Regions from separate parts of the Thalassotalea fonticola genome, predicted to be linked through region 3. Evidence: predicted binding sites of a transcription regulator. Region 3 holds the regulator's gene; each other region holds the start of a gene.

Region 1 (7,621 bases), 1.9 Mb from region 3:
TGGCGAGAAATATTTATTATGGTGGAAGTGTATTCTTCTTCTTGGTATTTCTTGCTTTAACTTTTCATACTACAAAAGAAATGCCAGAAAGAGATAATCGTCAAAACATAACCGAATCCGTAGAGCGTGGTAAACACCTTTGGGAAAAGAACAATTGTATTGGCTGTCATTCTTTACTAGGTGAAGGTGCGTATTTTGCGCCAGAACTTGGTAATGTTTTTCAACGTCGCGGTGGCGAAGCCGGCTTTAAAATGTTTTTCAATGGTTGGATGAAAGCACAACCGTTAAATATACCAGGTCGTCGTCAAATGCCTAATTTCCACTTAAATGATCAAGAAATTGAAGATTTAGCTGAGTTCTTAAAATGGACCTCAGAGATGGACATTAACGGCTGGCCGCCAAACATAGAAGGGTAAGACAGATGAATACATTAAAATATCAATCACAAGCTGTCGCAAAACCTTATTTTGTGTTCGCTTTAATCTTATTTGTCGGACAAATTTTATTTGGTCTGATCATGGGATTGCAATATGTCGTAGGCGATTTCCTCGCCGGCGCAATTCCATTTAACGTAGCTCGAATGGTGCATACCAACTTGCTAATTGTTTGGCTGTTGTTTGGCTTTATGGGGGCTGCTTATTACCTGGTTCCTGAGGAATCTGAAACGGAGTTATACAGTCCTAAACTAGCAATTATCTTATTTTGGGTTTTTGCTGCTGCAGGTGTAGCAACTATTTTAGGTTACTTACTTGTACCATATTCAACCTTAGCTGACTTTACCTTTAACGAGTTATGGCCAACTATGGGGCGTGAGTTCCTTGAACAGCCAACAATTACCAAAATAGGTATCGTTGTCGTTTGTTTAGGTTTCTTATTTAACCTTGGTATGACAATTTTAAAAGGTCGAAAAACTGCGATTAACATGGTGCTAATGACCGGTTTAATTGGTTTGGCAGTATTCTTCTTATTCTCATTCTACAACCCAACTAACTTAGCATTAGATAAATACTTCTGGTGGTTCGTGGTACATTTATGGGTAGAAGGTGTTTGGGAATTAATCATGGGTGCAATCTTGGCTTATGTATTAATCAAAGTTACTGGTGTTGACCGTGAAGTTATAGAAAAGTGGTTATACGTAATCATTGCGATGGCGTTAATCTCAGGTATTTTAGGTACTGGTCATCACTTCTACTGGTTAGCAACTCCAGAATACTGGCAGTGGGTAGGTTCAATCTTCTCAGCAATCGAACCATTACCGTTCTTTGCGATGGTATTATACGCCTTTAATATGGTTAACCGTCGTCGTCGTGAACATCCTAACAAAGCCGCTACATTATGGGCGTTAGGTACTGCAGTTATGGCATTCTTGGGTGCTGGTGTGTGGGGCTTCTTACATACTTTATCTCCGGTAAACTACTACACTCATGGTTCACAAATAACCGCTGCTCATGGTCACATGGCATTCTATGGCGCTTATGCGATGATCGTAATGACTATCATTTCATTCGCTATGCCTAAGTTACGTGGTATTGGTGAAGCTAACTGTAACCGTGCGCAAGTACGTGAGATGTGGGGATTCTGGTTAATGACTGTTGCTATGGTCTTTATCACCTTATTCTTAACCGGTGCAGGTGTTTTACAAGTATGGTTACAACGTTTACCTGAAACAGGCGAAGCGCTAAGCTTTATGGCCACTCAAGATAAACTCTCCATATTCTATTGGATGCGTGAAGTTGCTGGTGTTATTTTCTTATTAGGTCTAATCGCTTACATCTCAAGCTTTTGGGTAAAAGAAAAAGCCACAGCATAAAGTTATGTAATTATTAACGCGAGCTTAGCTCTGCAGAAAATAATAGCACTAAAGATATTAAGCCAGTTACCTAGTAACTGGCTTTTTTAATTCTGTTTTATTTCAGGGAAGAAATAATGCCAAGCTTACATGGATGTAAAAAGATTGGCTCACTTCCGATATGAATAAATGTAAATCACCAAAGATAATGGTTAATGATTTGTTGATACAAATCAGAACCTGTTGTTAGCAGATAGTTATAATAACCACAATTGAAATAACTATTATTGGGTAATTATGGAAGAATGGGTTGGCAGTCTTTGGCATCAATTTATCACCCGTAAAGCAAGTACTGAGTTTGATCTCGCTCGGGTGAACTTTACTCAAGTGAGTAAATCGGTTGGTGTGGTATTTCGGGCTTTAGGCGGTGACGCGGTTAAAAGAGTTGAAGCTGCAAGTACTCGAGATTATTTATCTAGACGTAGTTTTTTACAAAAAATTTCAGGCGACAATCAACAGCTAAGTCTTGCTTGGCAAGATGAAGATAGCCTTCGTTTACCTGAATCTATAGCTGTTTTCCCTGAGCAAGAACTTAATGCTGACCTATATATTTGGCTTGCGGTTCTTGCTGCGCATCATAGCGGACGTTTTAAACATTGGGCTATTGATAACCAACAATTAGTCGCTGACGTGCTAACTCAATTTCCGGCATTGAAGCCTCGTTACCAACGATTAGCGCAAGCTTTTGTAAAATTACGCCCTAATGTTGAAAAATTACCAAGTGCGGAACAGGCAATGGAAAAAGCTATCGTTGAAGCAATTATAAATCCTGGTTCAGTAAACTCATTTCCAACGGTTAACTATGCCCCGCAAGCGGTTTTCTTATGGCTTTATCCAGCAGCACAGATTGATGGCCAAATACAAGCTGAGTATGGGGATGGACCTGATGAAGCTGAAGAGCAGGCTAGTATAAACAGTAAAAAGAAAGATAAGGCAGCTCGTAAAAAAACTGAACGAGTTGAATCCTCAGATAGTCGTGATGGCATGATGATATTCCGTTTAGAGAGTTTATTCTCGTGGAGCGAGTTTGCTAATCTTGATCGTGGTACAGATGACAGCGATGATGATGACGGCGAGAAAGTTGCCGACGATTTAGACAAAATAACGATTTCGAAACAACAAGATCAAAAAAGCGCCCAAATAAAAATAGATCTAGACTTACCATCAAGCTCAGAAGATGACTTACCATTAGGTGAAGGCATAAAGTTGCCTGAATGGGATTATCGTAAGCAGCAGTTAGTCGTAGATAGATGCTTATTACAGCCAATGCTGCCAAAAGATGCTGTTGCACAAAAATTACCTGTCCATTTGCAAAAAACCGCAAAAAATATTCAAGCGCAATTTGAACAATTGCAAACCATGCGCTATTGGTTAAAAAGCCAGCCGCAAGGTGAAGAGTTAGACTTAAATGCTTGGTTAGATTTTCATGTTGAGCGACAAATTTCAGCAACCGCTGAAAAAGGCCTTTATCAGAGTTTTCGCGGTAATAACCGCGATTTATCTTGTTTATTACTTGCCGATTTATCAATGTCTACCGACTCGCATATTAATAATGACATGCGAGTAATTGATGTTGTGCGCGATAGCTTATTATTGTTTGGTGAAGCGTTAAATGTAGTGGGTGATAACTTTGCAATGTATGGTTTCTCATCGGTTAAACGTTCACATGTACGCTTTTCGTTATTAAAAAACTTTAAAGAGTCATACGATGATAATGTACGGGGCCGTATCCAAGCGATACGTCCAGGTTTCTATACCCGTATGGGCGCCGCAATTCGACAGGCAACTAAAATATTGGTTGAACAAAAGTCATCACAAAAATTATTATTAATACTTACTGATGGCAAGCCTAATGATATTGATCACTATGAAGGGAGGTTTGGTGTCGAAGATACTAAACAAGCCATTGTCGAGGCAAAACAAGCCGGCTTAAAGCCATTTTGTATTACTGTAGATACAGATGCCGAAGAATATTTGCCTTATATTTTTGGCCGGTATAGCTATACCGTGATGCATAGCCCTACAGAATTGCCTGTTTGTTTACCACAGATCTACCACAGATTAACAGCACACTAGGATAGTGATTATGTCGGACCAAAAGACGCCTTGTTTGTATTGCCAAACGTTAAATGAAGCAGGCCAGAGTGACTGTAAAAATTGTGGAATGCCAATTGCTGAATATCATCCACAAAGCCGTAAACGTGGATTAAAATTATTTCATAAAGCGTTTTGGCTGATTGTTATTTTTTGTGTGTTTATGATTTTCTATTTACCTAGATAAATAGATAAATAGATAAATATAAATAAAAACCCGAAGAAGATTTACTTTTCTCCGGGTTTTTATTTATATGCTCAGGCATTAACTAATGCCGTGGTTATTTAAGTGGCGCGTGTATTGTTTATCTGTACCGTTGATGTGGTTGATTAACCAGCCATTCAAAAATTCGCTTACTTCTTGAAACGCATTATGGCCAATAGCATCATACTTTGTCTCTATTTGTTTAATTTTATCTATCATGAGTTGGTGTTGTTGTTTGTGTTCTTCCAAATCAGGATAGTTACAATCACTCATCATTTGTTCTTCTCGATCGAAGTGATATTCAGTGTATGCAATTAAATCTTTCAAACTTTGGTGCTCAAAGGCTTCGCCCATCTCGTAATCATATGCGGTATTAAATTGATTTAATAAAGCGATCAGTTTCTGATGGTCAAGATCTAAAGATTTTACCCCGACAGAATATTCAGCTTTCCACTTTATTATTTTGCCATTTTTCTTAAGATTGTAGACCCAAGGAGTAGCAATCAATAAGGCAATCAATAACCAAGATATTTTGTTATCAAAGCCTATTAAAAAACCAAGAAAAATAATCACTGTGATCAGGCCAATTAAGGCTGCATATATTAATGCTTTGTAACGATTAGTCATATTAATACCCATAAAAATTATAAGGTTGAATCATGTTTGTGGTTTACCCATCTTAAAACAAAAAACACACATTTATTAACAAATCACAGCAAACTAGCACAAAACATTAACAAAGTTTGATCTAGGTTAAATAATCACTTTCGCGATTGGAGGATAGTTATTTGCAGAAGGTGGAAACGTAACAAGTAGTTAAGTTAGCTTCTCTATAAAGTTGTTTTTCAGTTGCAGTTTATTGAAATAAAGCAATCTTTTAAAAGTGATTCTCGACTATTTAAAAAGGTAAATTTAATGGCAATTAAACTTACCTCTCTGCCTTAACTAGTTTTTTTAAATAACCTCGGGAGAGATATCAATGAAAGCAATAAAATATGGATTGTCCGTACTTAGCGTTGCTGTCGGAGTTGCTGTTAGTGGTATGAGTATGACCGTTTCTGCGGCAGAGCCAACACTATCAGAAGCAGACTTTGAAAAAGCACAATTACATTATTTCCAGCGTTGTGCTGGTTGTCATGGTGTATTACGTAAAGGTGCTACAGGTAAAAACCTAGAACCTAAAAGTATGTTGAAAAAAGGCCAAAAGCGCTTAGAGAAAATTATCTCTTTAGGTACTGAAGGTGGTATGAATAACTTTGATGACTTATTCAGCGAGCAAGAAATTTCAAACTTAGCGACCTTTATTCAAATGACACCACCGGTGCCACCGGAAATGTCATTAGAGCAAATGCGCTCTCACACTAAAGAGTTTGTTGCACCAAAAGACTACCCAACTAAGCCATTGCATGGCCTTAATTGGAAAAACTTCTTTGTTGTAATCGAACGTGATGCTGGTAAAGCCGCTATCATTGATGGTGATACCAAAAAAGTCATTACCCATATCGATACAGGTTATGCGGTTCACGTAATCAAAGGTACTGAAAAGCATAAGATAGACACAGCTAAAGATGTAGGTCGTTTCTGGTACACCATTGGTCGTGACGGTAAAGTGAACAAGATCGATTTATGGCAAACGCCTGAAAAAATGTTAGTTGCTGAAACTAAAATGGCCTATGACGCACGTGATATCGCGGTTTCTGGTGACGGTAAATACGTAATTGCTGGTGGTTACTGGCCTGCGCATTTTGTCATCATGGATGCTGTAACCTTAAACCCACTTAAAGTTGTTACCACACGTGGTTATAACACTAAAGGTGAGTTTGTTAACGAAGCACGTGTAGCTGCGGTTTACACTTCTCCTAATAAATCTGAATTTACTGTTGCTGTTAAAGAAACAGGTCAAATGTTGCAAGTTGATTACAGTGACTTAGATAACTTAAATATTACTTCAATTGCCTCTTCAGAGTTCCTACATGATGGTTTTTACGATCCTTCAGGTCGTTACTTCCAAATTGCTGCGAATGCATCAAACAAAATGGTTGTTGTTGATACCGAAACGGGCAAGCTAGAAGCACAAATTGATGTTGATTCTTTACCACATCCTGGTCCAGGTGCTAACTGGATTGATAAAAAATGTGGTCCTGTTGGTGGTACAACTCACTTAGGTACTGGTCTAGTATCTGTTTGGGGTAACGATCCTATGGGTCACCCGGATCAAGCGTGGAAACTTTGTTATGAAGTGGAAACCGATGGTGCCGGTGCGTTCATCCGTACCCACGAAAACTCAGACTTTGTTTGGGCGGATCAATTAAAACATCCAGAACCTGAAGTACAACAATCAGTACAAGTTTTCGATAAGAAAACGCGTGAAATTGTGAAGACTATCCGTGTAACTGAAGAAGAAGGTAAAGCTGCTCTTCACATGGAATTCAACAAAGGTGGTACTGAAGTTTGGGTCTCTGTATGGAACCGTACAGACGCGAAGAACCCTACCGGTGAAATCGTAGTTTATGATGCCAAAACTCTTAAAGAGTTACACCGCATTAAAGGCTTAACTACGCCAACAGGTAAGTTCAACGTGTACAACCGTATGAACCACAAAACCTAATCAGTAATTTTACTGATAATGCGAGCATAACAAAGGTTATGCTCGCAATTTTCCGCTTAATACCAATCAGAGTAAATGATTGTTTAATGACTGATTATTTAGTCTGATTGGTATAATTTAGTACGAGTTAGTTATGGTAAATCAAACATTAAATAAACCAAGTTTTTGGTCTCGTCGCTTGATCTTGGGCACCACTATTTCAGGCGCAGTGATATTTTTCGTTGTCGGCATTATTTTTTGGGGTGGCTTTAATACCGCGATGGAAGCTACCAACACAACCGAGTTTTGTATCGGTTGTCATGAAATGGAAGATAACGTTTATAAAGAATACACACCTACAATCCATTACTCCAATCGAACAGGTGTACGTGCCGGTTGTCCTGATTGCCATGTTCCGCGTCCTTGGGTTCACAAAATTGTTCGAAAAATTCAAGCCTCAAGAGAAGTATTCTTTTGGTTAACTGGAAAAATAGATACGCCAGAAAAATTTAATGAGCATCGTTTTGAGCTGGCTCAAAATGTATGGAAAGCGATGAAGGATACAGATTCTAGAGAGTGTCGAAATTGTCATAACTTTGAATCTATGAATCCGGAATTCCAAAAACCACGAGCGCGTAAGCAGCATCTTAACGCTTTTGAAACGGGACAAACATGTATTGATTGTCATAAAGGTATTGCTCACCATGATGTTCGTGATCAATTAACCGATGAACAATTGGAAGAGCTAGAAGCGCCGGTAGAAGCGTATATTCGTGAAGTGCCACAAGAATACAAAGAAGGCTTAGCACGCGTTGAAGCGAAAGAAGCAGCCCTTGCTGCCGAGAAGAAAGCTCAATCAGTTGCTGAAAAAGAGAAAGTTCAGTTA
Region 2 (7,621 bases), 1.5 Mb from region 3:
ATAAAATCAGAGACTCTACCTGCTCGCTGTTATCTTTCACTATCCCAACTAAACAACCTAGCACTCAATAATAAACATACTGCGGTCATAGATAATAGAACCGTAAGTTGATAGCTCACATCTTGTAACGTTGCGCCTTCAGTGATTATACTTCGCGCAGCGCTAACTAAGTGAGTCAAAGGAAATACTTCTGCAATATTCTGCACAAACTGTGGTGCACCTTCCAATGAAAACCATACACCAGAAAGTAACATCATTGGCCATGTTGCCATATTTAATAACCCGCCAACCAGCTCTTCTGATTTACTGCGAGTAGAGATTAATAAGCCAAGACTTATCAGGCTCATAGCTCCTGCGACCGCGATTAGGAATAAATTTAAATAACTACCCAACATAATAAAATCGAAGAAGAAATTGCAGCCTATATAAACAACAGAAACCATAAACAACACAATAAACAAACGAGAAAGCAACTGTGCAGAAATAAACTCCAAGGCCGATAATGGCGTGGCTTTTAAGCGCTTTAATACTGAGTTTTTTCGATACCGAACAATGACATACCCGACACCAAACAAGCAACTAAACATCATATTCATACCAAAAATCCCCGGTAAAACCCAGTCAATATAACGGATAGGTTCGCCGGTAGTTACCATACGTTTTAAGCCACCAGCATCGTGCAAAAATATTTTTTCAACCATATAGCTCTTTGGTGATTGCTCGTTCACCCAATAATGGTTATTGGCTAAGTCAATGATCATATCAATTTCATGTTGCTCTAACTTGATCATTGCTTTTTCAGGCTGTTGGTATTGGACAAAATCAATATATTTGGTTTGCATAAATGGATGGGAATCATTCATATTTTCAATTAGTTGCGTTACAACACCGACTTTGTAAACGGCTCTGCCATCACCAGAAAAGGCAAATGAAAAAATAACCAATAACAAAACCGGGAATAATAAATTCCATGCTAATGATGATTTATCCCGAAAAAACTCTAAATTACGGGCTTTAACCACAGCAGCAAATCGTGAAAATTTAAACATGGGATGTGCCTCCGAGCGAATGACCAGTGAGCTTTAAAAATAGATCATCTAAATTAGCTGATTTAATATGTAAACCGGTTAATGGCACAGCTAGTTCGATCAACTCTTTAACCGTTTTCTCAACGTTAACTGACTTAATTTCAACATAGGTTTCTTCAATATTCCACCGTTGTTTAGTTGCAAGTTCATTACCAACATTTTCAACAGGAAGGTAAATAAAAACCTGTTTAAAATGGCGGGTTAATAACTGTTTAGGAGAGCCTTGTTCGATAATTTTACCATTATCCATTATCACTATATTGTCACAAAGCTGTTCGGCTTCATCCATATAATGGGTAGTTAAAATTACTGTTTTACCTTGTGCTTTAATGTTTTTAATTAACTGCCAAAAGTGTCGACGTGATTGTGGATCTAACCCGGTAGTAGGCTCATCTAAAAAGACAATTTCAGGATCATTTATTAATGCCAAAGCCAGTAGTAAGCGTTGTCTTTGCCCACCTGATAAAAGCCGGTTATCACGATTGACAAACTCGCTTAAATCACACAGCTCGATTAATGTTTCATTGCTTAATGTTTTTTCATAAAACGAGGAAAATAAATTGAGCGTTTCGGTTACAGTCAGGTAATCTTGTAAGGCAGTACTTTGAAATTGAATACCAATCAACTGGCTTACATCAGCATTTGCCTGAGTATTATATTTAACCTCGCCTGAAGTTTTATTAATGATGCCTTCCATTATTTCAATAGTAGTAGTTTTACCTGCACCATTAGGCCCAAGCAGACCAAAACAATGCCCCTTGATAATGTCAAAGCTTACATCATCTACTGCTTTCACATCCTTATAATGTTTAGTTAAATTCTCTACCGTAATTATCTTCATAATAAATGAGCCTTCAATTACTTATTTTAGCGTTAACAATCCAGAGCATAGTTTCTGTAATAACTTTAACAAAGCTTTCTTGCCGGTTAACTTATATTCCACACAAATTTCGCTAATGCTTTGCTGTTGAATTACTTTTCTGATTGCAACATCTAATTCTAACGAGGCAAGCTGAGATACATTATCATTCTGAGAAAGCGTCGTCGTTAAACAACGTTTTATCGCTGGTGCACAACAGGAAAATACTCGGTTACCTTCAGCAAAATCTTTTATCGCTTGTAAATCTTGCGCTAAATGGGAATCTAGATTATCAGCATGTATAAATATTTCAGACATTAATTGTGTATCTAAATATTTATATTCATCGCTAGCAAAATAATTTAAGTCTTGGTAAAACTGATGTTTGAGTTGCTTACTTAATTGCTCGGCCCGACAGTTCAGCGGTTTTAAGACTAATGCTGAATGTTCACCGCTGGCAGCATCTTTGCTAAACCCTATGCGCGCTAAGTGAAATTTACTTTTAAACCAATAAGAGAGTAATTGTTGATTAGCGCCAAAACTTGAACCAATAAAGTCAAAACCCCGTTTTTGACTCTCAAAAACACAATAAGCTAACAATTTTGAGCCCAAACCTTTAGCTTGTAATTCAGGGTGAACCGCAATTCGGATCACGCGCAGAAAACGATAATTAAACGCATCTTCAACCCCGCAGTGCACTAACAATGATTGAGGAATAAAGTGCCCCTTCAGTCGTCTTAACGAGTTCTTCACTTTAATTGCTAAACTGCTGTCAACTTCACCTTCAGCGAGTAATAAAGCTACAGCTAAAATGTGTTCATTTTGCTGCGTTATGATCACGCTCACATTCGGATCATCAAGTAACATTCTTAAATCACTAGGCTTTGTTTGGTAGTGAGCTGTTACCAATAAGGAAAACACCTGATTTAAAAGTTCTTCATCTCTAATTAAATCTATACTGGCGAGTACTTTATATTGAATCGCAGTGCTCTCACAAAACTGAGCTATTGGTAATTCACTATTTAACAATAAACTGGCAAAAGTAAACTGCTCCAAAGGGTCATTGTTTGCCCAGCGAATAGGCTCATGCATGTGATAGTGGTTACCGTTAGGGCGAGCTTTTCTCAGTTGTTTTAAAAATTTACCGCTAAAGCCTCTCCCCGCCCCTTCATAACCATGAATGGTAGAAACAAAAACTTGCCGGTGATAATTGTGCAGCAATGTTGTCAGTAAAGGCAGTGGAACGCCTGCCGCTTCATCTACCAATAGTAAGTGACAACTTGGTTGCTGCTTAATCAACACATCTAGCGGTAAAAATAATAGTTTAGAATTTTGGTAGTTAACCGTTAAGCCAGTTTGTACTGCATCAGGTAAGCTTATTTTCAGCTGCTTAAAAAATATATTAACTGCATCAGGATGCGGTGCGGTAATAATAATATTCTTTTGATCTTGTTTTAGGATTTCACTTGCAGCAATGGCCAATGCGCTTGATTTTCCCCGCCCCCTGTCCGCTGTAATAACCAATGGTCTATCACGATGACCTTTAACGATATTAATAATTTTATCGACCGCAATTTCTTGTTCATTGGTAATACAACCAAAACGGTTTTGCTGCTTTTCAGCAGCAACCACTTTTGTAACTACAGAGTTAAATGTTTGTATTAAAGGAAGTTTTTTATCTGATTGTTGGTAGCGATAAATTTGCTCAAACTTATCACAGAATGTAAGTAACCTCTGACTAAAACGGCTATTTTCTAATTGCGTTTTAGTTAGCAGCAACACACATTGTCCACCCGCAACCAATGTGCCTGACAAAGCCGCAAATGCATCAACATTAAAGGTATTCTCAGCATCGAAAATAACATGTTTTTGTTCAGTACCAAGGTACTGACGATAGGTTTTATTGTTGACATAAATGGTGTCTAAATTTTCATCCAATACAGGGGAAAAAGAAAAATATAATCCTTTAGATAATGACCCTTTAATCATTAAATTTTTCTGCTGTTCAAGCCATTGATAATCACCTGATAAAACAAGCAAACTGCGAGTTTTATTTTCTAATGTTATCTGCTGAATTTGGGTGAATAACTGCTGATATTTAATTTGACTAACCATTTCATATTTATAAATATTTTTATCAGTTTAACAGGTAATAGTAAAAAATTTATATTCATCAAGTGAATTTCTTAACTACAAGCATAAAAACATACTTTTTTAACAAATTTTTTTTTAAAAGTTGACTCAAATCAACACCTTTTTTTGAGCAGCTACTATACTCATTTAAACGTTACAGAAATATTAGAATTAACATGAGTGAAATAGCAAGTTCAGAGCAACAAAAAAAAGATGAACGCAATACCTTTTTATTCCTTACAATTTTCCTAGCTCCCATCTTAGCCGTTGCTATTGTTGGTGGTTTGGGATTTGCCATTTGGATCAGTCAATTGATATTGGGCCCTCCAGGAGTTTAAGTAAGTTTTATGACAATTTATGTCGACCAATCACGTCGTAACTTTTTAAGAGGTAAAAAACCAACTATCGCTCCAGCCTTCAGACTGCCTTGGATCACGAGTGAAAGTGCGTTTATAAATGACTGTACAAAGTGTAATGATTGCCTATCAGCTTGCACTGAAAACATTATAGTTAAAGGCAGCGATGGCTATCCGAGAATTGATTTTGAGCAAGGTGAATGTACATTCTGTCAAGATTGCATCACCAGTTGTAGTCAGCCATTTTTTAAAGCAGATAAAACAGGCCAAGCGTGGCCAAGTAAATTTAATATTAAAGACAACTGCTTGGCTAAAAACAATGTGTATTGTCAAAGCTGTAAAGATGTATGTGAAAGCCGGGCAATATCCTTTGCCTATGTTGATAGTGCAATTCCGCAACCACAAATAACTCAAGATTTATGTACAGGTTGTGGTGCATGCATCAAACCTTGTCCAACAAATTCAACTGAATTACTCCTTTTTAAGGAACTTAAATAATGACTGAAACAACTGAATATCATGTAGCAAGCTTTATTGCGCAAGTTGATGTTAGTAAAGAAGATGCAGTAAGAAAAAGCATCGAAGCAACACCTGGCGCAGAAATTCATGCCAGTAACGACACTGGAAAAATAGTATTTACCATAGAAGCAGATAATCAACGAATTATTGGTAACTATGCAGACCAAATCAAAGATCAATCGGGCATTTTTACACTTGCTCCGGTTTACCACCAATATTTAGAAGAATAAGTAGGAATTGCTATGAAACTTAATCGCAGAGAATTTATAAAGGCTAATGCTGTTGCTGTTGCGGCAACCGCAGCAGGTGTAGCAGTACCTGCAACTGCATCAAATTTAATTACCAGTAGCGAAATGACCAAATTAAAATGGGACAAGGCCCCATGTCGTTTTTGTGGTACTGGTTGTAGTGTTAATGTTGCCACTATGGATAACAAAGTTGTTGCTACCCATGGCGATATTAATTCACCGGTAAACAAAGGTCTTAACTGCATTAAAGGCTACTTTTTATCAAAAATAATGTACGGTAAAGACCGTTTAACTAAGCCATTACTTAGAATGAAAGATGGCAAATATGATAAAAACGGTGACTTCACTCCAATCACTTGGGATGCCGCGTTTGACATCATGGCTGAAAAAGCTAAAAAGACCCTGAAAGAAAAAGGCCCGACAGCGGTTGGCATGTTTGGCTCTGGTCAATGGACAGTACAAGAAGGTTACGCTGCAGTTAAACTAATGAAAGCAGGCTTTAGAACCAACAATATTGATCCAAATGCCCGTCACTGTATGGCGTCAGCGGTTGGTGGCTTCATGCGCACCTTTGGTATCGACGAGCCTATGGGTTGTTACGATGATTTTGAAGCGGCCGATGCCTTTGTACTGTGGGGCTCAAACATGGCTGAAATGCATCCGATTTTATGGACTCGCATAACTGATCGTCGTTTAAGTGCACCGCATGTTAAGGTTGCAGTGTTATCAACATTTGAACATCGCAGTTTTGATCTTGCTGATAACGGTATGATCTTCACTCCACAAACTGATTTAGCAATTTTAAACTTTATTGCGAACTACATTATTAAAACAGACCGAGTTAACAAAGATTTTGTTAATAAGCATACCAACTTCCGTTTAGGTAACACTGACATCGGTTACGGTTTACGACCAGAGCATCCGCTTGAGAAGAAAGCAAAGAACAATGGTTCAACAGCTGGTGGTTCTAAACCAATTAACTTTGACGAGTACGCGAAGTTCGTTAGCACTTACACTGCTGAGTATGTATCAGAACTATCTACAGTTCCGGTTGATAAACTAAACGCTTTAGCTGAGCTATATGCTGATCCAAAAACTAAAGTAACGTCACTTTGGACCATGGGCTTTAACCAACACACCCGTGGTGTTTGGGCGAACAATTTGGTTTATAACATTCATTTATTAACCGGTAAAATATCTACTCCAGGTAACAGTCCGTTCTCATTAACAGGGCAACCTTCTGCTTGTGGTACTGCCCGTGAAGTTGGCACATTCTCTCATCGCTTACCTGCAGATATGGTTGTGGCTAACCCTAAACATAGGGCAATCGCTGAGAAGATTTGGAAATTACCTGAAGGTACTATTCCACCAAAACCTGGTTACCATGCAGTTTTACAAACACGTAAGCTTAAAGATGGAGAATTAAATTTCTACTGGGTGCAATGTAATAACAACATGCAAGCCGGTGCGAACATTAACGAGGAAGGTTTACCTGGTTATCGCAACCCGAAAAACTTTATCGTTGTTTCTGACCCATACCCGACAGTGACCGCGCAAGCTGCAGATTTGATTTTACCTACCGCTATGTGGGTAGAAAAAGAAGGTGTTTATGGTAATGCTGAGCGCCGTACTCAATCTTGGTATCAACAAGTTAGCGCACCAGAAGGAGCATTTTCAGATTTATGGCAATTGGTTGAATTTTCAAAACGCTTCCAAATTGAAGATGTGTGGCCTGAAGAGTTATTGGCGAAAATGCCAGAGCATCGTGGTAAATCACTGTTTAGCGTTTTGTATGAAAATGGCAATGTTAATGAATTCCCATTAGCAGAAATTCCAGACGATAGATTAAACCAGGAATCTCGCGATTTTGGATTCTATATTCAAAAAGGTTTATTTGAAGAGTATGCAGAATTTGGTCGTGGCCATGCACATGATTTAGCTCCATATGACCGATATCATAAAGAGCGTGGTTTACGTTGGCCGGTGGTTGATGGTAAAGAAACCAAATGGCGCTTCAAAGAAGGTTCAGATCCATATGTGAAACCGGGCTCAGATTACGACTTTTATGGTAAACCAGACGGTAAAGCAGTTATTTTTGCTTTACCTTACGAACAAGCTGCAGAGTTTCCTGATGCTGAGTACGATCTATGGTTATCAACCGGTCGAGTATTAGAGCACTGGCATTCAGGCTCAATGACACAACGTGTACCTGAGCTTTATAAAGCGATGCCAGATGCCGTTGTTTACATGAACCCAGATGATGCTAAAAAACGCGGATTACGTCGTGGCGATTTAGTTAAACTTATTTCCCGTCGTGGTGAAGTTGAAACCCGAGTAGAAACCAGAGGCAGAAACAAGCCACCAAGAGGCTTAGTATTTATGCCTTGGTTTGATGCAAGCCGCCTTGTAAATAAAGTC
Region 3 (7,621 bases):
AAACAACAAGCTAAAGCCTTTATACGCCGCCTTGGTGTTTCTGGAATTTTAACCATGCAAGTAATGATGATTGCTTTTGGTTTATATTTTGGCGCATTTAGTGATCTGGCTGAGCATAATTTGGCTTATTTGCGCGGCACGAGTTTTGTTCTCACTCTCCCAATAGTTACTTTCGGTGCGTTTCCTTTTTACACTGGTGCTATATCAGCATTGAAAGCCCGTAGGTTATCAATGGATGTTCCTGTATCAATTGCCATTGTATTAGCGTTTTGTGCCAGTACTTGGGCAACATTTACTCGCTCGGGCGAGGTGTATTTTGAATCATTGGCAATGTTTACCTTTTTATTGCTTATTGGTAAATATTTAGAGTTTAGAGCGCGTGCAAAAGCCGCTGAAGTATCGGCTAACTTACTAAAACTCATGCCTTTAACGGCAACGAAATTACTCACCGTTAATAACCAAGTACAAGAGCAAGTGATCAGTGCTAAACAATTAGAATTAACCGATATAGTCATTGTTAAACCAGGAGAAACCATTCCTGGAGATGGATTAATACTGACTGGCCAGTCAAGTGTTAACGAGGCTATGCTTACTGGCGAGCACTCGCCAGTACAAAAATCTAAAGGCGCAACGGTTTTTGCAGGCACAGTAAATGGTGATGGCAACTTAACCATAGAAATTATTAAAACTAATTCAGACAGTTTTCTTACTAATTTGATCCGTTTAAGTGAGTCTGCACAGGCGCATAAACCAGCTATAGCTAAATTATCTGATCGTATCGCTCAATACTTTGTCGCATTAATATTGTTAACCGCAATTGCTACTTCCATTTACTGGACCATACATTCACCCGAAGAAGCATTTTGGATCACCCTTTCGGTTTTGGTAGCTACCTGCCCATGTGCGCTTTCTCTTGCCACACCCACAGCACTAACTTGCGGCACAATTAGGCTTAATAAAGACGGCATCATGATTAAAAATGCCCACGTATTAGAAACCATGCCAAAAGTAAATTGCTTTGCTTTTGATAAAACTGGCACGTTAACCAATGGTGTGTTTGCTATAACCAAAGTTAATTTACTTAATAAACAATACGACAAAGAAAGTGTGCTAGCCATTGCTGCGGCTTTAGAAGCTCATTCTGAACACCCTTTAGCAAAGGCATTCAACCAATACAGAAACCACGATATCAATGTTAATGATGTCGAAGTGGTTCCAGGTTGCGGTGTTAAAGGCACTAAGGATGGTCATCAAATATGTATTGGAAAGATAAGCTGGATAGAAGAGAGCTTATCTGTTGACGCTTGTTATAATAAATCACAGTGCTTACTCACCGTAGATAATATTCTTGTTGCTGCGTTTTATATGCAAGATACTTTACGTACTAATACTAAGTCAGTGATCAACAGCATGCGTTTATCCAACATTGAAACGATGTTGATCAGTGGTGATAATAAGGCTGGGGTTAACGGTTTTAATCAGCAAGTAAAACTCGATCAAAGCTTTGACACCTGCAGTGCCAATGACAAGCTGAAAATTTTGGCTGATAAACAAAATGCAGGTAAAACTGTCGCAATGGTTGGCGATGGCGTAAACGATTCACCAGTGTTTGCCCAAGCTCACGTATCGATTGCTATGGGAAGTGGTACAGAGATAGCGAAAAGTGGCGCCGACGTGATTTTAGTGAACAATCATCTTGCAAGCCTGTTAAGGCTTAAAGCTATTGCGTTGAAAACCTCGAATATCGTTAAACAAAATTTTGCCTGGGCATTGGCCTACAACGCCATTATTCTGCCGTTAGCGGTGTGTGGTTTTATCACCCCTTATATGGCAGTATTAGGTATGTCAGCAAGTTCGATTATTGTTGTTACTAATTCATTAAGATTATTAAAGTAGCTATTTTATGAGTGTTATTTATATCCTTATTCCTATTGCCATTATTTTTACCGCTATTGCAATTTATTTATTTTTTTGGGCGGTAAAAACAGAACAGTTTGACGATTTGGAAAAACAAGGCATGAGCATTTTGTTTGATGATGAACCGGTAAGTAATAAAATTAGCAGCACTGCCACCGATACAAATAAATCAAATGAATCTGAACTCCAAGATAACACCAGCCACTCAAATAAAGCTGACAAATAACTCCATATGGAATTAGACTTTTTATCCGCATTTTTAATTGGTATTGCAGGTGCGGGGCACTGTGTTGCTATGTGTGGTGGCATAACTACAATGCTGACAGCCTCAATAGCAGACAAAACCAAGGCCAGTATCAGCCTAATTTTCGCTTACAATTTTGGTCGCATTTTTTCTTATTCAGTTGCAGGTGCAATTGCTGGATTTACCGGCTCTTTAGCTGCTAAGTCGCTCGGTTTTCCGATATTATGGTTAAAAGTTATCGCTGCCTTATTCGTGATATTTTTAGGGCTTTATATTGCCAAGTGGTCTTTCGTTCTAGCAAAAGTAGAAAATATTGGTAAGTTTCTGTGGAGATACTTACAACCACTGAGTAAGAACTTTATCCCGGTAAAAAATGTTAAACAGTCTTTACTGTTAGGTATGGTGTGGGGTTGGTTGCCTTGTGGTTTGGTCTATTCCACCCTAACTTGGTCTATTGCCAGCGCGACATGGCAAAATGGCGCATTAATAATGCTAGCTTTTGGCTTAGGTACATTACCTGCATTACTTACTTTAGCTTCAGGTTATAAATTTGTAACCGAAATGTTACGTTCTGATCTAATTCGTACATTAACAGCTATTTTACTGATTTTTTACGGCTTATTTTCGTTATTTATTGCCCTAAATCAAATATTTTAGTACCCTGCACCACATTAAATATGGAAATAGCTGTAATAATATGCCTCAAATAATACCGATTGCAAATAACATTAAGTGTCAGAACTGTAGTATCAGTGAACTTTGTTTACCATTTAGTTTAAATGAAACCGAGTTGAACTTACTTGATGATATTATTCAACGTAAAAAACCAATCCAGAAAAATACGCAAATATTTAAAGCTGGCGAACAATTGCATACTCTATATGCAATACGCTCTGGTACCTTTAAAACATTCATTATTTCTGAGCAAGGCGAAGAACAGATTACCGGTTTCCATTTAGCCGGCGATTTAATGGGCTTTGATGCCCTTTCAGCCAAAAGCCATCCGAGCTTTGCTAAAGCGTTAGAAACATCAATGGTATGTGAAATACCGTTTGAAGTACTCGATACACTATCAAGTAAAATTCCTAAGCTTAAAGCCCAAATGATGAGCTTAATGAGCGACGAAATACAGTGTAACAGCGAAATGTTACTATTGTTGAATCGTAAAAATGCCGAAGAAAAGTTAGCAACATTTCTTGCTAATTATGGCCGTAGATTAGGTAACCGAAATTTGTCATCCGTTGAATTTAACTTACCAATGACCCGAAGCGAAATTGGCAATTATATTGGTTTAACCATAGAAACAATCTCTCGTTTAATGACCCGCTTTCAAAAAGAAGGCTTGATCAAAGTAGAGAACAAATTCATTACTATACTAGATAAAGATGCCTTATTAGAACTGGCCGGATACACTAAGTAAACTTCCTCCTCTCATCTCTTTATGCGTTGATTTATACTTGATTTAAATCAACGCGTTAATAAACCTTACATAAATTTTCAATACATATTTGTAACAATCGCCAGTTCATATTAAGCTTATATCAGCTTAATTATTTTTATATTGGTGAACGTATGGAAAGTTATCAGAATATATTAGTCGTTATTGACCCTACAACTGAAGAACAAAAAGCATTAGCACGGGCATGTACTCTGGCTAAACATTCAGGAGCTAAGGTCACCGCATTTTTATCTATTTATGATTTTTCCTATGAAATGACCACAATGCTATCCGGTGAAGAACGTGAGGCTATGCGTGAAACGGTAGTTAAGGGTAGAGAAAATTGGCTAACTGATTTGATCGAAGACTTTGATTATGACATTCAAACTAAAGTGATTTGGCATAATCGCCCTTTTGAAGCCATTCTTGCTGAAGTAAGAGATAATGCCTTTGATGTGGTCATTAAAAGCACACACGAGCACCCTACCTTACAATCAGTTATATTTACCCCAACAGATTGGCACCTTATTCGTAAGTGTTGGGTACCATTATTGTTAGTTAAAGAACACACCTGGCCTGATAATGGTCATATTCTAGCTGCAGTAAACGCTGGTAGCGAAGAAGAAGAACATCAATCACTGAATAACAAAATTTCTGAAGAAGCAATCAATCTAGCTAAACTCATTAACGCTGACGTACATTTTGTAAATTCATATCCAGGCACACCAATAAATATTGCCATAGAAATACCTGAATTTGATGCCAACGAATACAACGATGCAATGAAACAACACCATGTTGATGTAATGAAAGAACATGGTGACAAATACAATATGGCTGAGCAGTACTTACACGTAGAAGAAGGCCTGCCAGAGGATGTTATTGAAAAAGTTGCCAACCAAATTGATGCTGAATTAGTGATCTTAGGCACAATTGGCCGCACAGGGTTATCAGCAGTTCTTATTGGCAATACTGCCGAGCATGTAATTGACAGACTTAATTGTGATCTATTGGCATTAAAGCCAGATGGTTACCAATCGCCCTTCCTTAAATAAAACCTCTATCGTTCTCATTTCTCCGTTATAAGCATTATTAGCTATATTATTAATGCTTTTAACGTCAGATAGCCTTAGGTATAATGCGCGCCTTGAAGATAACTATACGGTACGCAACATGTCACTACAGACGCTAAATCACCCATTAAACGATTCTGACATTAAAATTGCAAAGCAACAATTAGCAAAACTTGCTAAGCGCTTTCGCCATCATGTAGGTAAAGCAATCAGCGATTACAACATGATTGAAGATGGTGACAAAGTCATGGTGTGCTTATCTGGTGGTGCCGATAGTTATACGATGCTTGATATTTTGCTAAAGCTTAAAGCTTCTGCACCAATCCACTTTGATATTGTTGCGGTAAATTTAGATCAAAAACAACCAGGCTTTCCTGAACATATTCTACCAAACTACCTTGAAGATTTAGGCGTTGAATACCATGTAATAGAAGAAGACACTTACTCTATTGTTATGGATAAAATACCAGAAGGCAAAACCACCTGCAGCCTTTGCTCACGCTTACGTAGAGGGATTTTATACAGCACGGCAAAAAGGTTACACGTAACCAAAATCGCCCTAGGTCATCATCGGGATGACATGATTGAGACACTTTTGTTGAACATGTTCTTTAATGGTAAAACTAAAACCATGCCCGCTAAACTTGTATCTGATAATGGCGAGCATGTAGTAATACGCCCACTGGCTTATTGCAAAGAAAAAGAGATTAAGCAGTATTCTTCATTAAAACAGTTCCCTATTATTCCATGCAATTTGTGTGGCAGTCAGCCAAACTTACAAAGACAAAATGTTAAAGCCATGCTACAAGACTGGGATGTTAAATTTCCCGGCCGGGCAGAATCTATTTTCACTGCATTACAAAATGTAGTGCCTTCGCATTTAGCTGATCAGCAATTATTTGACTTTAAAAACGTTGATTTAAATACCGGTGTAATCAATGGCGGCGACATAGCGTTTGATAAAGAAGAAATAAACTCAGCAGCAAGCTTTGTTCAACCTAAATTTGAGCAAGGTGATCTGGTAAACATTATTGAAATTAAATAATTCAGCTTTTTACCTAACTCACATTCACCTTAAAAGGCTAGTTTATTTATACAATTAAAGCCCCGGTTAACATATGTTATGGGGCTAAGCACTACTTTATAGCTTCTGTTATTTTCTTCTTAGTTAATTTCATATTAATGCGTACAAAAATTTCTTTACGTATAAAAGTAACAATTATAAAGCTGTTCATTGCTGTACCGAATATTGAACTGACAATAAGCATTATTAAGTACCATGTTGGCATTCTTGCACCGTCATGTAAAAACCGAGCAATGTATTTTAATTGATAAGCTAGGCTTTTCTCTTTAAATGTTTGCGCCGATTGTAATTGGCCATTATGTAGGTCGATTTTTATGGTGTCGGTTTGTTGTAAACCGAACATGGTATCGTCATTAAAACTTAGTGAGTATATATAACTATCCCCTTCCTTAGTTCGAGGTTTTGATATCGACACTAGCTTTGATTTTGGCCAAAGTTTTTGAGCAGCTAAAATTTGTGCTTGCCAGTTATTCGCATGGGCTATTACGGGTGTTGGTTTGTTTTCATCTAAGGTCGACTCTCCCCAAAAACCATAAGTAATGTAAGCACCACTTATTGCCATAACCAATAACGGTATTGAAAACAGTAAACCCAACTGAATGTGGCTCTTTATCAGTGCGCTATTTTTAGTGTTTTTAGGTAGAGTTTGCTTCCATCTAAAACCTTTTTTAATCAACCACCATAAATATAAACCAATAAACATAATAATAGTTGCCAAAACAGCGCTAATGGCATTTGCGTGCATACCTGCTTCACCTAATTGAAAGTTACGATGAAAAAAGAATAGCCAGCGCCAAACGTGATTATTGGCATTTAATTGCGTGTTTATCTCGGTTAATTCAGTGGTTAAAAATACCGACTTTTCTCGTGAATAAGCTTCTACATATGGATTGGTTGCAGTCGGTAATTTAACTGCGGTAGCAGTTGGGTAATTAGTAATAATATGCGCCGCTATTTGAGCTTTTTGTTCTGCAGTTAAACTAGAGTATGTTTGACCTTTATCATCGAAACGCTTAATTAAATCGACGCTACCAAGGTAAATACCTGTAGTTAATACTATGAGCATTACCAGACTGATAATAAAGCCAAGCCAGTTATGTAGAAGTTTTAAAAATTTTGTCATATGTGTTCAATTATTTAATATTGTGACCACTTGTTTAGTTATTTAATTACTAAACAAGTGGTAGTTATGGGGGATTTTCAAATGGGATTAAAAACTGGCTTTTACTTCAAAACGCACTGTGCGCTCTTCACCAACGGTGACGTTATTGGTGCCACCGCCAGCAAGATAGTTTGTGTCGAATAGGTTTTCAACATTCACTCTGAAGTTAATATCATTACTAGCAAATCTAGTGGTATAAGTAGCCCCTAGATCTACGCGTGTGTAGGATTCTTTTTCGATAGTATTTTCGCTATCAGCAAAACGGTCTCCCTGATAAAAAACACCTGCGTTTAAAGCAACGTTTTCGCTTAGTTCATAACGCCCCCATAAAGATGCCGACCATTGTGGTGCATCAACGGGAGTTTTCCCTTGATAGTTTTCATCCCGTTCAAATTCAGCATCAAGATTCATGGCTGAAGCCATCATAAATAACTTATCAGTTACGGCTCCCTGAGCTGAAAACTCAAAACCTTGGTGTCGTTGTAAGCCAGACTGGGTAGTGATGGAGTCATAATTTGGATCATTAAATAGCGCTTCAGTAATCAAAGAGCCGCTTTTTTCAATATCAAAGTACGCCGTTGTTACTAACAATCGCTCGCTAACTTGCCATTTTGCACCTAGCTCAATTTGTTCTGAGGTAATTGCGTCTATATTCATGCCATAGTTACTATCTGTTTCATCGGTAATTGTTTCGCTTGATTGT
Region 4 (7,621 bases), 1.6 Mb from region 3:
GTTGCTCATCGATACCTTCATCAAGTAATAATTGTTTAACGCTGGCAATGCGCTGCTCAGCTAATTTCAGGTTTAGCTGTTCATCACCTTGTTTATCGGTGTAGCCAGATAAATCAATATTTAAGTGCTTCGATCGTTGTAATACTTTTGCCAGCGCTTGTACTTGCTGCTCATAATGCGGTTCTATAACACTCGAGCCCGTTCTAAACATCAAGCTAACTAATATATTTTCGACTTGTGCTTTTTCGCTATTTTCATAGCTGTTGGCAATGTTCATTACTTCTTGTTGGTATTGCATCTCAAGGCTTTTAATTTCACTGTTATGCTTATTTTTAGCGTTTCTGGCGCTGAGTTGTTGTTTTTCAACCTGTGACTCTAAAACTCCAATTTCTTCTTCAGCGATTATATGTTTAGCAATAAAATCGCCAGCAATGGCGGTAATAAATGCCCCAGGAGGACCACCAAAAATACCGCCTATAACGGCACCAATACTTACCCCTACTTTTTCTTCAGTTGGGATTTCTTCAATATGTTCAATAATATTTTTTTCCTCCGCATACGCTTGTGATGCGATGAAAGAAGAAGTAAGTATTGCTGAGCTGAGTGCGACTGCTGTCATTGTTTTATTCATAATGTTTACCTTTTTTAGATTGAATTGTTAAGTTGTCTCGAGTTAAGCCGTGGCCTTTCAATGACTTCATTAAACCCAATAAAAATGACAATCTATTTATTCTAAAATGAACTTTTCGCGCGCAATTATGACCAATTATGATGATTAGCCTGTTATCCTTAACTTTATGGTTTTAATTGATATATTAATTTCAAGTATCCCGATAACTAAGAAAAAGAGATGATGAGCAAAAGAATTGCAATTGTTGAAGATGATGAAGCGATCAGAGAAAATTATGCCGATGCCTTGCGTAAACAAGGTTTTGTGGTGCAAACCTATAAAAACAAACAAACCGCTCTCGATGCGTTTGATTTGGCCCTACCGCATTTAGCCATTTTAGATATTGGCCTGGAAGATGAATATGATGGCGGCTTTGATTTGTGTCGTTACCTTCGAGACAAGTCTGACACGCTACCGATTATATTTTTAACCGCACGCGATTCAGATGCAGACTTAATTAGCGGCTTACGTTTAGGTGCAAATGATTACGTCAGTAAAACCATGAGCTTTGCAAATTTAAGTGCCCGCATTCATGCAATTTTAAACTACCTTAAATTTATTGATAAACCTGTCGTCGAAAATAAAGTCGACCGCGGTGAACTCAGTATCAACAAAGACCGATTAAGTATTCACTGGCAAAATAAGTTAATTAACACCACCATCACTGAATTTTGGATGGTGTATTCTTTAGCACTAAATCCTGGTCATGTTAAAAATAAAGAGCAACTAATGACGGACGCCAACATTGTTGTTGATGACAACACAGTTACCGCTCATATCAAACGAATTCGAAAAAAGTTTAGTGCCCAAGATAGCGGCTTTAATTGTATCGATACAGTGTATGGTATGGGATACCGTTGGCATGACGGGCAATAAGGAAATATACGTTTGCGCTTAAACATCACCATAAAATTAATGTTTTTTGCCAGCTTTTTACTGGCTATCCCGATGATAGGTTACAACTATATTTGGGATATGGAAAAGCACTTGCGCAAAGGCCAAGAGCAAACCTTAATGAACAATGCCAAAGCATTGGCAACAGCGTTACACGAGCGCGAAAATTTATTTAACAATCAGGCCAGCTATAAAGATGCCCTGGTGAAAGGCAAAGATTTTTTTCCCAGCCAAATTAATAAAGCAATAAAACTGGACGGCCTTGATAATGATTGGCTAGAACAGGCTAATGCCAAGAGTATCAACCGTTACAATCACCTTAACCAAATTAACTCAACTCTGAGCGAAGCAGAAATTAGTTTAAATTTTAGCTCGCAAATAGGTCGATATAAAGACTATGTATATGCGTTGTTAAACGTCACTGATGATCAGGTTTTATTTCGCCCTAAAAATGCCTTATCGGTTGTAGAAAATGATCATATTGAAATAGCGACACTCGATCAAAACCAAGAATTCTCTCGCTATGTTATCAGTAACCATAGCGCCGGATGGGTAAGCGCATTCAAGATGCCTGCTGCAGATATCGATGCACATCCCCAGAATGAAACGGCAATACAAGGCCAGTGGCAATTAACCGAAGACGGCTATATTGTTGAACTTAGAATTAAAAAAGCATTACTCGGTGAAAAGGTCGGCTTTAGTATTACCGACGTTGACTCTTTCGCAAAACCAATTCAAAAGATCGTAATTGGCACCGCCGATACTCAGAACTCGAATGATTTAGGTACACTTACGGTGCCTTCACCAAAAATTGAGAGCATTATTAAAGCAATGGGCCGCAGCCATTCAAAAATCAGAGTTGTCGATAAACATCAGCAATTATTAACTGAACATGGTGATATTCAAAATGCGGCTGGCGATTGGTCTGATAATAATTTTTATCTTGAAAAAGATACTTGGTTTAGTCAAATAAGAGATTTGATCATAAATCCGTTTTATCAATACTTTTTAACTAAACCGCCAAAAACATTTACTATTGAACAGTTTGAAAATCGTCGCCATAAAAACCGCCATGTTCAGGCGGCAATAAACACCGGAAAATTAACGTCAATGTGGTGGACAACCAATGACAATAAAGCGGTTATATTGTCTGCGGCACATCCTATTTATGTTGATAATCAAGTAAAGGGCGCAGTGATTGTTGAAGAAACCACTCATGGTATTCGCAGCATTCGTAATAAAGCGGTTGAAGGTATATTACTGACCAGTATTTTCATTTATTTATCGGTCGCGGCATTATTTCTCTATACGCTAAGATTGTCATTTCGTATTCGAAAATTGCGCAATCAAACCGAAGCTGTGGTTGATGAGCAAGGTAAAATAAAAGCTAACTTGCCCGGCACCAAAATAAACGATGAAATTGGCGATTTATCGAAGAGTTTTACCAATATAATTAGTCAACTTGGTCAATACAATAACTATCTGCAGCATATGTCGTCCCGCTTATCGCACGAGTTAAAAACGCCAATATCTGTGGTACGTTCGTCGCTTGAAATGATGGAAAATCAGCAGTTACCAGAAGATAACCAGGTTTACATGAAGCGTGCTAAAAATGGCATAAACCGCTTAAACTCAATGTTAATGGCGATGAGTGAAGCGACCCATTTAGAGCAAGCATTGGCAACATCTGAAAGTGATGAATTTGATCTTGCCGCACTGGTTGAAGGCTGTGGTCAAAGCTATCAACAAATTTATCAACAACAAAAGTTCAATTTAAACATTACCAGCAAACCTATTTTTATTAATGGCTGCGATGAGCATATAGCACAGCTGTTTGACAAGTTAATATCAAATGCCGTTGAGTTCAGTAACAATGGCGATGATATTAAGGTAAATTTAGCGCTAGACAATAGCAAAAAACAAGTAATGTTATCGATAGAAAACAAAGGGGCTTTGTTGCCTGAAAAGATGCAGGCCAATATTTTTGATGCCATGGTGTCGGTGCGCAATGAAGAGCAGAAAAAGCAGCCGCATTTAGGTATAGGTCTATACATTTGTAAATTGATCAGTGATCACCACGAAGGCTCTATAATTGCTGAAAATTTAGCGGATAACAGCGGAGTAAGGTTTATACTTACCTTACCTATAGCGAGACTACCTTAGATAACAGTAATTATGTGTGGACGTTTTTCAATAAATAAGCAACAGATAGAAACTTGGGTAACCAGTAATTTACTCAGTCCCTTTGCGTGTGTTGATAATAATGATTTATGCCCTAGCCAAACGGTAAGCACGATTATCAAAACTGCAGATAAATTGGCACAGCAGGATGCTCTGTGGGGCATCAAACCAGCATGGGCAAATAAGTTACTAATAAATGGTCAAGCTGAAAGTATTACTGAAAAACCAACGTTTAAACAAGCTTTTAAAAAACAGCGCTGCCTCATTCCTTTTTCAACTTGGTTTGAATGGAAAACTAATGAGCAAGGAAAGAAACAGAAGTTCCAGTTTGCGAGTAACGAAAATACACCTTTGCTGATGGCAGGAATTTATTATCAAGCTAAAGATGGTGATAAGCCTTTGCTAGTTACTCTGACGACCAAGCCTACCGAGCAGTGCGCCGAGTATCACAACAGAATGCCGCTGTTAATCGCAGATGATGCAATTAATGAATGGTTTAGTGAAGAGATAAACCAAGTTGCGCCATTACTATCTACAATAGAGCAACCATTTCAAATAACCGCATCTTAAATCGGTTTCGCTGATTAGTTTGCTTTTATTTCTTTTGAGTAATTATCTTCATTAATATCAAACTCTTTAGAATGAGTCATATACGGGTGATCTTCTAAAAAAATCTCAATGGCACGTTTGACTTTATTTCCGATAAAATCAATTTTGTCATCAAAGAAATTCTTACGGTGATCTTCAGAATCAAAAATTCCTATCACATCGCCATCAGGGCCAAATATTGGGCAACAAAGCTCTGATTTAACTTTTGCATCACAACGGTAATAAGGACCGACATGAGTATCAACATCGGGAATATAATATTGCTGTTTTTCCATGATCACACGAGTATTAATCGATTTTTCTAAATGTTCTTCTGAGATCTCAAACTCAGCTTTACTCATTTCACCGTTGTAAACGTATTTCACTAATTTATCACCGTGACGCAGGTAAATACCAAACCACAGTACGTCAGATTTAATGTGAATCCAGCGCACCAAACGATTTAAGCGAGCAAGTAAATCTAACAAGTTCGCTTTTTGTTCAGCACTATCAACGTATTGCATTAAGTCGTAGCTATTACCAGCAACCTTATAGATTGGACAAGTGCCATCAGCGTTTAACTCAGGTTCGATATAAGTTAACAAATGATCGTGATTATCAAGGCTGTTAATTGGTTCGTAAAGAACCCCTAAGATGTCGAATAAGCGCATTTGCTTTACCTATAATGTACTGTGTTAATAAATTATCAATTTAGATGTATAGACGTCTAAATAAGAAATTCATTATACAGAAGATTGCGGTGATGCCAACCTATTTTATTATTACCTCTTCATAGAGTAGAGCAGATTATAAATTACAGTGCTTGTGCATAAGCGATAAGAGGCTTGGTTAACAACTCAGGTAATTGATTCAACTCAACCCTATCGAGTAAGTTTTTAACCGCCAGGCCCAACTCAACATCACCTTCAATCAGTAATTTGCGTTTAAAGAACAAAGTGTCGGGATCAATCGTTTGTGATGCCAATAACACGAATGAATTGAAATCACCGCTGATCACCACATCGCTACGTTGTACGTTAATAGTATGATGAACACTTATCTTTTCACCCTCGACAGTAAAAAACCAAGATTTATTAAGGTCGGTTACTTTTATTTCTAAGAATACCCCATCAAGAAAGTCCAACTCACCGTCTTCCAGTTGTTCTTTAAGGACATGATTAATCGCCACAGTAATGACTTTACCTTGAATGGAGTCCGGAACAATATGAGCTGAAATATTAGCTATTTTAGGCAAGATTTGGCAAAGCTTATCAGGTAGATTCATGGCAACTCAAAAATAAAAGATTAGTAATGTTAATAACGCCAAGATAACAAATTATAAATATCGATTGTTTAATCCATATCAAATATAACCCTAACTAAACAGTTAAAATAATCTCGCATAATAATAACTAAGAGTATGAACCAACCATGGAGTTACTTTGCCCTGCCGGTAGTCTGCCTGCAGTAAAAACAGCCTTAGAGCATGGCGCTGATGCAATATTTATCGGCATGAATAATGAAACTAATGCCCGTCATTTTGCCGGCCTTAATTTTAATGATAAACGTATTTTGCAAGCTGCTAATTTAATTAATCAACAGAATAAAGATTTGCACATTGCCATTAATACCTTTGCCAAACCAGGCGAGTTCAAATCGTGGCAATATGCGGTAGACAAAGCCGTAGACATTGGCGCGAAAGCATTAATTATTGCAGACATGGCGGTGCTTGATTACGCCGCAGATAAATACCCTGATGCTGAAATTCATCTTTCAGTGCAGGCTTCAGCTACCAATAAAGCCGCTATCGATTTTTACCGCAATAACTTCAATATTCATCGTGTTGTATTACCAAGAGTTTTGTCACTTCAACAAGTAAAGCAGTTGTCTCGCCAAACGGATATTGAACTTGAAGTGTTTGCCTTTGGCAGCCTGTGCATTATGGCCGAAGGTCGCTGTTACTTATCATCTTATTTAACCGGCGAAAGCCCAAATACGGTAGGCGCTTGCTCACCGGCTAAATATGTAGACTGGCAACAGACCGAAAATGGCTTAGAATCGCGTTTAAATGATGTATTAATTGACCGCTACCAAGACGATGAAAACGCCGGTTACCCTACACTGTGTAAAGGCCGTTTTAAAGTAGATGATAATATTTATCATGCCCTCGAAGAGCCAACAAGTTTAAACACAATCGACTTAATCCCTGAACTTGCTAAAGCAAATATTGCCTCGGTAAAAATTGAAGGTCGTCAACGCAGTCCTGCTTACGTTGCGACTGTAACCAGATTGTGGCGCCAAGCTATAGATTCATACAATAAAGATCCTGAAAACTATCGAGCCGATCCTGCCTGGATGAACGAGCTTGGTAATATTTCAGAAGGCTCACAAACAACGTTAGGTGCTTATCACCGTGACTGGCAATAGGGGAAAAGTAATGAAATATTCATTAGGTGCAAATCAATTCTATTGGCCAAAAGCAAAGGTTGCAGAATTTTACCAACAAGCAGCATATTCAAATGCTGATATTATTTACTTGGGCGAAACTGTTTGCTCAAAACGAAGAGAGCTGCGGCAAAAAGATTGGTTGGAATTAGCAAAAGAGTTGGCTAATTCTAATAAACAGATTGTCTTGTCGACTATGGCATTATTAGAAGCGCCATCAGAAGTAGCAATTCTCAAAAAATATTGTGATAACGGTGAGTTTATTATTGAAGCCAACGATGTTGGCGCCATTGAATTTTGCCGACAAAATAAGGTGGAGTTTGTGTGTGGGCAAGCTATAAATGCCTACAATGGCCCCGCATTAAAGCGTTTAATTAACATGGGAATGAAACGTTGGGTGACGCCTGTAGAACTTGGTAGAGACTGGATAAAACAGACATTGGATGACTTGGCTAACCAAGGACTGCGCGAAAAATTTGAAGTTGAAACTCAATCATATGGGCATTTACCGTTGGCCTATTCAGCCCGCTGCTTTACCGCAAGAAGTGAAAACAAAAGTAAAGATGATTGTCAGCTTTGTTGTATAAATTATCCAAGTGGGCGCATTGCTGACAGCCAGGAAGATAAACAGCTGTTTGTATTAAATGGTATTCAAACCATGTCGGGCGATTGTTATGACCTAAGTAATGACATAACAAGTATGCAAGGCTTGATTGATATCATTCGTATAAGTCCGCAGGCAGAAAACACTTTCACTATACTTGATAATTTTATCGCTAAAGAACAACAACCAACCTTTGAGAAGCTGCCTTGCAACCACTCAAATGGCTACTGGCATCAAAT

Evidence for each region. Region 3 encodes FNR, which switches genes on or off when oxygen is low (the NO sensors DNR and NnrR bind a similar motif). Its sites were predicted from a motif close to TTGATCTAGATCAA; they were not measured.
Region 1: a site for FNR is predicted at 2,013-2,026, ahead of RI844_RS12170 (nitric oxide reductase activation protein NorD). Genes of this name have one in related genera too.
Region 2: a site for FNR is predicted at 4,184-4,197, ahead of napE (periplasmic nitrate reductase, NapE protein). Genes of this name have one in related genera too.
Region 4: a site for FNR is predicted at 5,687-5,700, ahead of ubiU (ubiquinone anaerobic biosynthesis protein UbiU). Genes of this name have one in related genera too.

Annotation. Positions count from the first base shown of each region.
Region 1 is NZ_CP136600.1:2,996,375-3,003,995, reverse strand. Features, by position in the region: gene RI844_RS12180 (c-type cytochrome) at 1-416, shown strand, start outside; gene RI844_RS12175 (cbb3-type cytochrome c oxidase subunit I) at 422-1,810, shown strand; gene RI844_RS12170 (nitric oxide reductase activation protein NorD) at 2,087-3,925, shown strand; gene RI844_RS12165 (DnrP protein) at 3,936-4,130, shown strand; gene RI844_RS12160 (bacteriohemerythrin) at 4,209-4,775, opposite strand; gene RI844_RS12155 (cytochrome D1 domain-containing protein) at 5,128-6,756, shown strand; partial or broken gene RI844_RS12150 (NapC/NirT family cytochrome c) at 6,890-7,441, shown strand; gene RI844_RS12145 (ethylbenzene dehydrogenase-related protein) at 7,514-7,621, shown strand, end outside.
Region 2 is NZ_CP136600.1:4,448,794-4,456,414, reverse strand. Features, by position in the region: gene RI844_RS18365 (ABC transporter permease) at 30-1,049, opposite strand; gene RI844_RS18360 (ABC transporter ATP-binding protein) at 1,042-1,929, opposite strand; gene RI844_RS18355 (GNAT family N-acetyltransferase) at 1,951-4,062, opposite strand; gene napE (periplasmic nitrate reductase, NapE protein) at 4,257-4,418, shown strand; gene napF (ferredoxin-type protein NapF) at 4,428-4,934, shown strand; gene RI844_RS18340 (chaperone NapD) at 4,934-5,185, shown strand; gene napA (nitrate reductase catalytic subunit NapA) at 5,198-7,621, shown strand, end outside.
Region 3 is NZ_CP136600.1:1,064,714-1,072,334, forward strand. Features, by position in the region: gene RI844_RS04445 (heavy metal translocating P-type ATPase) at 1-1,896, shown strand, start outside; gene ccoS (cbb3-type cytochrome oxidase assembly protein CcoS) at 1,904-2,143, shown strand; gene RI844_RS04455 (sulfite exporter TauE/SafE family protein) at 2,150-2,818, shown strand; gene fnr (fumarate/nitrate reduction transcriptional regulator Fnr) at 2,859-3,581, shown strand; gene uspE (universal stress protein UspE) at 3,734-4,654, shown strand; gene ttcA (tRNA 2-thiocytidine(32) synthetase TtcA) at 4,773-5,717, shown strand; gene RI844_RS04475 (PepSY-associated TM helix domain-containing protein) at 5,809-6,879, opposite strand; gene RI844_RS04480 (TonB-dependent siderophore receptor) at 6,967-7,621, opposite strand, start outside.
Region 4 is NZ_CP136600.1:4,387,767-4,395,387, reverse strand. Features, by position in the region: gene pdsO (sortase-associated OmpA-like protein PdsO) at 1-631, opposite strand, end outside; gene pdsR (proteobacterial dedicated sortase system response regulator) at 851-1,546, shown strand; gene pdsS (proteobacterial dedicated sortase system histidine kinase) at 1,559-3,727, shown strand; gene RI844_RS18070 (SOS response-associated peptidase) at 3,740-4,315, shown strand; gene RI844_RS18065 (GAF domain-containing protein) at 4,330-5,004, opposite strand; gene ubiT (ubiquinone anaerobic biosynthesis accessory factor UbiT) at 5,148-5,618, opposite strand; gene ubiU (ubiquinone anaerobic biosynthesis protein UbiU) at 5,765-6,760, shown strand; gene RI844_RS18050 (U32 family peptidase) at 6,771-7,621, shown strand, end outside.